2 regions of the Nonomuraea sp. NPDC052116 genome follow, and region 1 is predicted to be linked to the other one. Evidence: predicted binding sites of a transcription regulator. Region 1 holds the regulator's gene; the other holds the start of a gene.
The links. Region 1 encodes HrcA, which represses chaperone genes, less so after heat shock. Its sites were predicted from a motif close to TTGGCACTCTCNNNNNGAGAGTGCCAA; they were not measured.
Positions count from the first base shown of each region.

Region 2: the regulator HrcA is predicted to act here: its motif matches at 2,426-2,452, upstream of AB0L65_RS29010 (DNA starvation/stationary phase protection protein).

Region 1 is NZ_JBFAWA010000002.1:223,847-228,252, reverse strand. It holds gene AB0L65_RS03945 (DUF3097 domain-containing protein) at 1-355, opposite strand, end outside; gene AB0L65_RS03940 (hypothetical protein) at 373-1,173, opposite strand; gene hrcA (heat-inducible transcriptional repressor HrcA) at 1,332-2,345, shown strand; gene dnaJ (molecular chaperone DnaJ) at 2,357-3,496, shown strand; gene AB0L65_RS03925 (16S rRNA (uracil(1498)-N(3))-methyltransferase) at 3,498-4,223, shown strand; gene AB0L65_RS03920 (hypothetical protein) at 4,230-4,406, opposite strand, start outside.
Region 2 is NZ_JBFAWA010000016.1:91,706-96,111, reverse strand. It holds gene AB0L65_RS29020 (TetR/AcrR family transcriptional regulator) at 1-548, shown strand, start outside; gene AB0L65_RS29015 (alkaline phosphatase PhoX) at 604-1,626, opposite strand; gene AB0L65_RS29010 (DNA starvation/stationary phase protection protein) at 1,886-2,353, opposite strand; gene AB0L65_RS29005 (MerR family transcriptional regulator) at 2,462-3,364, shown strand; gene AB0L65_RS29000 (VIT domain-containing protein) at 3,361-4,406, shown strand, end outside.

The DNA of each region.
Region 1 (4,406 bases):
CGGCGTCGTGCACGCCCTCCACGTAGATGCGACTCTCCCGGGCGACCCTCGCCCGCAGCCCCTCCACGGCGATCGAGCCCGACGCGCTGCGCCTGGGTCCCGCAGGGGCCGCCGACGGGCGTACCAGCGTCACGGGCTTGCCCTCCAGCAGGAACGCGGCGGGCGCGAGCGGGAACAGCCGGCGCTTGCCGAACCGGTCTTCGAGCGTGACGGCCTCCTTGTCACAGGCCACCACCGCGCCGCAGAAGCCGCTGTCGGCGTCCTCCACGACGAGGTCCAGCTCGGCCGCCACTTTCGGGATCTTGCCCTTGCCCGGCCGCCGCCAATTCCCCGCCAGCACATCGCCCTCGTACACACGGGGACCGTAGCAAATCACCCGCCGACCGCAAGGCGCTTGCGCGCGCCGCTGCGGCGGACCAGCACGATGATGGTGCCGGCGATGGCGATGAGCAGTCCCGCCCCGGGGATCAGGATGAGCGCCATGACCCCGCCGGCGATGCCGCCCGCGGCCGCGGTCAGCTCGCGGCCCACGCCGTACCGCACGTCGGCCTGCTCCTGGGTGGTGCAGGACAGCTGGTAGTCGCCCCTGGTGGGCGCGTTGATCACGAGGATCTGCTCCCACTTGACGGACCCGGACGTGACCGTCTGCGTGCCGGTGGTCTTGGCGAGCCTGGCTCCGTTGGTGATCTGGCACTCGTAGTGGACGGCGGTGTCGCTGGATAGGTAGACGGCGGGTTTGTTCGCCGGGTCGATCGGCACCGTCACGGTTTCGCCGGACGCGAACGTCCTGGTGGGGGCTATGTTGCTGACGCTGCTGACGATGCCCGTGGCGAACAGGACGACGCCTGCGATGGTGCAGACCACGGCGATGCCCCAGACGAGCCCGATCCACCAAAGTCGCGGTTTGATGGCTTTCGAGTCGATTCGTGCGGGGAATTGGGGTTGTTGGCCGTACTGTCCGTACTGAGGAGGTGGGCCGTATTGGGGCAGCGGGCCGTACTGAGGCGGAGGCCCGTACTGCGGCGGCGGCCCGTACTGGGGCGGTGGCTGGCCGTAGCCGGGCTGAGACCCGGGCTGAGGGCCGTAGCCGGGCTGGGACCCGGGCTGGGGGCCGTAACCCGGCTGGGAGCCGGGCTGGGGCCCATACGGCGGAGGCGGGGAGTTGTCGCTCATGTCGGCAAGTGTGGTACTTGCCCCTTGTAAGAAGCTAGGAGCCTGGTTGCGACCTTGTGTTATCGCACCTTGTGGATGAGAGCCGTACACTTGGCACTCAGGAATGCAGAGTGCTAGATGGTTGCGTTCCCTGGATGTCAGAGGCAGGAGGTGAGCACGTGCTCGACGATCGGAAGCTGGCGGTGCTCCGCGCCATTGTCGAAGACTACGTGTCCACCAACGAACCGGTGGGCTCCAAGGCGCTCGCCGAGCGCCACAACCTGAAAGTCTCCCCGGCGACGGTCAGGAACGACATGGCCGCGCTGGAGGAGGAGGGCTACATCACCCAACCCCACACCAGCGCCGGCCGCGTGCCGACCGACAAGGGCTATCGGCTGTTCGTCGACCGGCTCTCGCAGGTCAAGCCCCTGTCCGGGGCCGAGCGCAGGGCCATCGAGACGTTCCTGGCCGGTGCGGTCGACCTCGACGACGTGGTCACCCGCACGGTCCGGCTGCTCGCGCAGCTGACCAGGCAGGTGGCGGTGGTGCAATACCCGACGCTGACGCGTTCGACGGTCAGGCACGTCGAGCTGGTGCCGCTGAACGACCGGCGGGTCATGCTCGTGCTGATCACCAACACCGGCCGCGTCGAGCAGCGCGTCATCGAGCTGCCCGAGGTGGTGGAGGACACCCGCATCGCCCACCTGCGCGCGGTCCTCAACGCCTGCCTCGACGGCTGCGGCCTGAGCAACGTGCCCGAGCTGGTCGCCGACCTGCCCGAGCGGCTCCCTCTCGAAGACCGCCCGGTGGTGGCGACGATCCTGTCGGTGCTGCTGGAGACGCTGGTCGAGCGGCACGACGAGAAGATCGTGTTCGCCGGCGCGGCCAACCTCGCGGGCGCCGACTTCTCGATCGGCCTGCGCGACGTGCTCGAGGCGCTGGAGGAGCAGGTCGTGCTCATGAGGCTGCTCGGCGAGACATCCGCAGACACACCGTCCGCGCTCACCGTGCGCATCGGCTCCGAAAACCCCTATCTGCGGGGGACATCCATAGTCGCGACCGGATACGGTTCAGGCGACAACCAACTGGCCCGGCTCGGGGTGTTGGGGCCCACGAGGATGGACTACCCAGTGACGATGGGAGCCGTGCGCGCGGTGGCACGCTACGTCAGCCAGATCCTGGCTGCATCATAAGAGGTCGATAAGTGGCAAACAGCGACTATTACGCCACCCTCGGGGTGCGCCGTGACGCCAGTCAGGACGAGATCAAGAAGGCTTATCGCCGACTTGCCCGCGAGCTGCATCCCGACGTGAACCCCGATCCTGAGACCCAGGAGCGGTTCAAGGAGATCACGCAGGCCTACGAGGTGCTGTCCGACCCGAACAAGCGCCAGATGTACGACCTGGGTGGCGACCCCTTCGGCGGCGCCGGAGCAGGCGCGGGCGCCGGCGGCTTCGGAGCGGGCTTCCCCTTCAGCGACATCATGGACGCGTTCTTCGGCACCGCGGCCGGCGCCAGGGGGCCGCGCTCGCGTGCCCGCAGGGGACGCAACGCCACCATCCGGGTCGAGCTCGACCTGCGCGAGACGGCGTTCGGCACCACGCGTGAGCTGGTCGTCGACACGGCCGTGCTCTGCGAGGTCTGCCACGGGGCCGGCACGGCGGCCGGCACCCACCCCGACACCTGCGACATGTGCAACGGGCGCGGCGAGATCTCCCAGGTCACCCGCTCGTTCCTGGGCCAGGTCATGACCTCGCGGCCGTGCCCGCAGTGCGGCGGTTTCGGCACCATCATCCGCCACCCCTGCCAGGAGTGCTCCGGCGACGGCCGGGTGCGCACCCGCCGTACGATCAAGGTCCGCATCCCCGCGGGCGTCGAGGACGGCACCCACATCCAGCTCGCCGGCGAGGGTGAGGTCGGCCCCGGCGGCGGCCCGCCCGGAGACCTGTTCCTCGAGATCGTCGAGCGTGCCCACGAGATCTTCGAGCGGCGCGGCGACGACCTCCACTGCACCGTGCAGATCCCGATGACGGCGGCCGCGCTCGGCACCATCCTGGCGGTCGAGACGCTCGACGGCTCGGAGGAGGTCGACGTCCGCCCCGGCACGCAGTCGGGCCAGGTCATCACCATGTTCGGGCGGGGCGTGCAGCGGCTCAACGAGTCCGGCCGCGGCGACCTGCTGATCCACGTCAACGTCGAGACCCCGACCCGCCTCGAGCCCGCGCAGGAGGAGCTGCTGCGCGAGCTGGCCAAGCAGCGGGGCGAGGAGCGGCCGCCGGGCAAGTTCGCGCCCGGTCAGCAGGGCTTCTTCTCGCGGCTGCGCGACGCCTTCAACGGCAGGTGACGTGACCGTCCCGGTGTTCCTGTCGCAGGAGCTGGACGGCCCCGAGCTGACGCTCGGCGGCCCGGAGGGGCGCCACGCGGCCTCCGTGCGGCGCCTGCGGGCCGGTGAGCGGATCGATCTGACGGACGGCGCCGGCGCGGTCGCCGAGTGCGTCGTACGCGAGGTCCTCAAGGACGCGCTGAGGCTCGACGTCCTGCGCCGCTACGAGGTCGAGCCGCCGCGGCCGCGGCTGGTCGTCGTCCAGGGGCTGCCCAAGGGCGACCGGGGCGAGCTGGCCGTCGAGATGATGACCGAGGCGGGCGTGGACGTCATCGTGCCCTGGGCCGCCTCGCGCAGCATCACCCAGTGGAAGGGCGACAAGGTCGCCAAGGGGCTGCACAAGTGGCGCTCGACGGCTCGTGAGGCGGGCAAGCAGGCCCGCAGGTTCCACCTTCCCGAGGTGACGGAGCCCGCCACCACCGCGCAGGTCGACAAACTGCTGGCTGGCGCGGCGCTGGGGCTGGTGCTGCACGAGGAGGCGGCCGAGCCGCTGTCCGGCGTGGCGCTGCCCGCGTCGGGCGACATCGTGGTGGTCGTGGGGCCCGAAGGGGGCGTCTCGGACGACGAACTGGCCGGGTTCCGGGCGGCAGGGGCGGTGTCCGTGCTGCTGGGGCCCACGGTGCTGCGTACGTCCACGGCAGGGGTGGCGGCGGCCTCGGTGCTGCTCACGCGTACCGGACGCTGGTAGGGCCTTTCAGGGCGTCGTGTGAGAGGCGTCCACCAACGGGCTGGTCACGTCGGTCGGACTGTCGGTGATGTCGTCGGGCGGGCACTCGTCGGCCGGGCACGTCGTGGGCTGCAGGGTCTCCTCCACCGATGACGACGGCGTCGGGGTCGGCGAGACCGTGGGGCAGTCGGACGGCGGCTCGGC
Region 2 (4,406 bases), on a different contig from region 1:
TGGCGGAGATCCTCGACGCCGCCGAGTCGGTGATAGCCGAGGTCGGATACCCGGACATGACGACGAACCACGTCGCCACGCGGGCGGGGATGTCGCCCGGGTCGCTCTACCAGTTCTTCCGCAACAAGGAGGAGATCCTCGACGGACTCGTGGCCCGCTACACCGACGACCGGCAGGAGTTCTGGGCCGCCCGGCTGGCCGCCGTCACCCCGGAGGTGCCGCTGGAGGCGCTGGTGGGGCAGGTCGTGGACGAGAGCGTCAGGTTCAAGAGCGCGTCACCGGCGTACTGGTCGCTCCTGTACGGGTCGGCGACGGGCGACCAGCTGGCCTCGGCCTCGCAGCGGCTGCACGACGACATCGCCCGGCAGGTCGCGGCCATGCTCCGCCGCCGCTCCCCCGGCCTGGCGGAGGAGCGCGCCGCGCTCATGGGGACGATGGCGGTGGCCATGGTGAAGGCGGTGATGCCGCTGGTCACCACCGCCACGCCGGAGCGCGGCGCGGAGCTGGTGGCGGAGCTGAAGCTGGCTCTGGTGCGCTATCTGGGCTGAGGGCGGACCGAAGCCCGCCCGGGTGCGCCATCCGAGCTGAGCGCGGGCCTCGCGCTCAGCCGCGGAAGGGGCCCGACACCTCGAAGGTGTGGCCCTCGGTGCGGCCGCGCCGGGCCGAGAAGTAGAGCCGATCGCCCTCCGGCGAGAACGCCAGCCCGGTCAGCTCCGCCCCGGCGTGCCCCTCCAGCCTGAGGAACGGCGTGACCGCGCGGTCGGGGGTGATGACGTCGACCTCCGTCGTCTCCCTGGCCACGTACAGGTCGCCGGAGGGGGCGGCGGTGATGGCGCGCACGCCCTCGCACAGCCGCTCGAGCGCGGAGGTCTGGGCGTCGTAGGCCCACAGGCCCGTGTCGCCCTTGGTCGTGAAGTAGCACACCCCGCCCGCGTAGTGGCAGCCGTCGCCGCCGTCGAAGTGGCGGGCGCCCTCGACCTGGTGGCGGGCCTCGGTGCGCAGCGCCGCCGGCGAGGGCACGACCTGCCAGTGGCCCGAGGAGCACAGCACCTCCAGCGTGCCCTCCGTCAGGTCGCCCCAGTCGCTCGGCCGGAACCGGTAGAAGCAGCCGTCGGGCTCGTCCTCGGTCATGTAGACGACGCGCCGCTCGGGGTCGCAGGCCGCGGCCTCGTGCTTGAAGCGGCCCATGGCCAGGCGGGGGCGGGCGGCGCGGGCGCCGTACGGGTCGCACTCGAAGACGCGGCCGCGGTGGCCCAGCTCGCACGACAGCCAGGTGTGCCACGGTGTGGCGCCGCCCGCGCAGTTGAGGTCGGTGCCCGACAGGATGCGGTAGGCGTCGCCGACGGTGCCGTCGGCGCGGAAGCGCAGCGCCGACGCGCCGCCGAGCAGGGGCAGCTCGGAGTTAGACACGTAGATCCAGCCGGCGCCGTCGGGGAAGCAGGCGCCGCCGTCGGGGGCCGCGTGCCAGGTCAGCCCGGCGACCTTGTGGCCCGAGCGGGCCACCACCCTGCCGGTGAAGCCTGAGGGCAGCGCGAGGCCGTCGGCGCCCGGCAGGCCGAGCGGTCCGTACGGGCTGATGCCGCCCCGCAAGAGCGGGCCCGTGCGGAGGAGAGTCTTGTGGGACATCGTGGGGCCTCCCTCTAGGTGCCACGCTAGTCGACCGCACCGACATGAATGGCAGGGACTCGCGACATCAAACTCTGCGCAAACCCCGAACTCCCACTGCGCGATCATCCGGCCAACACGCGTCGGCGGGCCGCCGGCCAGGGGTCGCGGCCCCGTCGGCGGCCCTGTCGGCGGGCCTGTCGGCGGCCCCACCGGCGGGCATGTCGGCGGGCATGCCAAAGCCCGGGCTCCCGTTCGGGCTCCCGGGCTTTCCGGCAGGTCAGGCCTGGGCCTGGAACATCCAGTGCTGCTTGTCGATGTCCTGCGCCACCGCGATGAGCAGATCCTGGGTGACCGGGTCGGGCTCGTCGGTGGCCCGGACGCGCTCGTGCATCCGCTTGCTGACACCGTCCAGCAGGTCGGTGATCGTCGCCACGACCTTGCCGTCCTCGATCCAGCCGGACTCCGGCTGCTGGAGCTTCGTGGACCTGGCGACCGTGGTGGAACGCCCGTCCGGGTTGATCCCGACGGCGACGGCGCGTTCGGCGATGGTGTCCATGTGGGACCTGGCGAGGTCGGTGAGCTCGTCGAGCTGGAGGTGGATCGGGCGGAAGTGAGGGCCGATGAGGTTCCAGTGCGACTGCTTGGCGACCAGCGAGAGGTCGATGAGATCGACCAGGGCGCCCTGCAGGGCCCGCGCGACGGTGTCCTTGGCCTCTCCCGAGAGTGGGCCGGTGATCATGGCCATGTCCTGTTCCTCCCCATCGATAGGAGTTTTCCCTATTTAGAACGACAGGGCGGCGGTCATTCTTCCGCGTCGTTGACAGTGTAACAATGACAGTGTCATTGTGGAGGTATGAGCGACGCCTCCGCCTCCACCGGGCCCGTCGGTTGGACCATCGGCGAGCTGGCCGAGCGCGCGGCACTGGCGCTGCGCGCCAGCTCGGACGGCACATCCGCCGGCAACGGCCGGGTCCGCGATGTGCCCGGCGAGCGGCTGATCAGGTGGTATACGACGATCGGACTGGTGGACCCGCCGCTGACCAGGCGCGGCCGCATCGCCCAGTACGGGCGGCGGCACCTGCTGCAACTCGTGGCCGTGAAACGGCTGCAGGCCGCCGGGCACTCGATCGCCCAGATCCAGGCGGCCCTGGCGGGCGCCACGGACCGCATGCTGGAGACCGCCGCGGGTGCGGACGCTCCCCCCGTGACCGGTGCCATGCGCGACCGGGTGGGCCCTGGCTCGAGCGAGGCACCCGACGGCGCGCACCCGGCAGCCGACGCCCGCCCGGGCAGTGGCGCGGCCGAGCGCGGGGTGCCTGAGCGCGGCGCGACCGAGCAGGAAGCGGCCGAGCCCGGAGCGACGGGGGCCGGTGACGATGTGCGAGCCGGTGACGATGTGCGGGCCCGGGGTGACGCGGCGCCCGGCACGGCCGAAGCCGCGCGTGATCGGCAGGGCCGCGATCGGGAGTCGGTGCGGGGGCGGTTCTGGGCCGAGCGGCCGGGGAAGGGCAGCGTGCGGGCTCCAGAGGCGGCCCGTCAGCCGACCGGGCCCCGCAGCAGCCCGAGCGCGCCCGGTACACCGGACGGCATGCCCGAGAACCGGCCGGGTGGGGCGGTTGTCGTGGGGGTCAGGTTGGGGGACAGGGTGCGGCTGGTGCTGGACGCCGGCCGGGTCCCGTCCGAGGAGGACGTTCAGGCGGTGCTGGCGGCAGCGAGGCCGTTGCTCGCGGTGCTCGAAGAAAGGGAGCTGATATGAAGATCACTTCGCTGGAGCCCGCACGGTGCCTGCCGGTGCCGGACGCCGGGTTCGGTGCGCTGCGGACCGAGCGCGGCAACCTGCCGCTCGAGAGCGTGGACGTGAACGCCGATATCTCCGGCCTCATCGCCGGGGTCGAGGTGACGCAGGGGTTCAGGAATCCGTTCGACGTCACCCTGGAGGCCACGTACGTCTTCCCGCTGCCCGACCGGGCGGCCGTCACCGGGTTCCGGATGGAGGCCGACGACCGGGTCATCGAGGGTGTGCTGAAGGAGCGCGCCCAGGCCAGGGCCGACTACGACCAGGCGTTGCGGGAGGGCAGGCGGGCGGCGATCGCCGAGGAGGACCGGCCCGACGTGTTCACGATCCGGGTCGGCAACATCCTGCCCGGCGAGCGCGTCTCGGTCCGGCTGACCATGAGCCAGCCCCTGCCGTACGAGGACGGGGCGGCCACGTTCCGCTTCCCGCTGGTCGTGGCCCCGCGCTACATCCCGGGCAACCCCGTCGACGGCCCATCCGCGGGCGACGGCGTCGCGCCCGACACCGACGCGGTGCCGGACGCGTCCAGGATCAGCCCGCCCGTCCTGCTGCCCGGCTTCCCCGACCCGGTCCGCCTGTCGCTGAGCGCGACCGTGGACGCGGCCGGGCTGGAGCTGCGCGAGCTGGCCTCCAGCCTGCACGTGGTGGAGGAGGAGGGCCACACGGTCCGCCTGCGCCCCGGCGAGCGGCTCGACCGCGACTTCATCCTGCGGCTGTCGTTCGACGCGTCCACGTCCCTGCAGCTCGACAGCGGGTCCGATCAAGGGGGCACCTTCGCGCTCACTGTCGTGCCTCCGCCGCTCCAGTCCACGCGCCCGCCGCGCGACCTGGTGCTGGTGCTCGACCGTTCGGGCAGCATGGGCGGCTGGAAGATGGTCGCCGCCAGGCGGGCCGCCGCCCGCATCGTCGACACGCTGACGGCCCAGGACAGGTTCGCGGTGCTGACGTTCGACTCGGTGGTGGAGGAGGCGTTCGAGGGCCTGGTGGAGGCCTCCGACCGCAA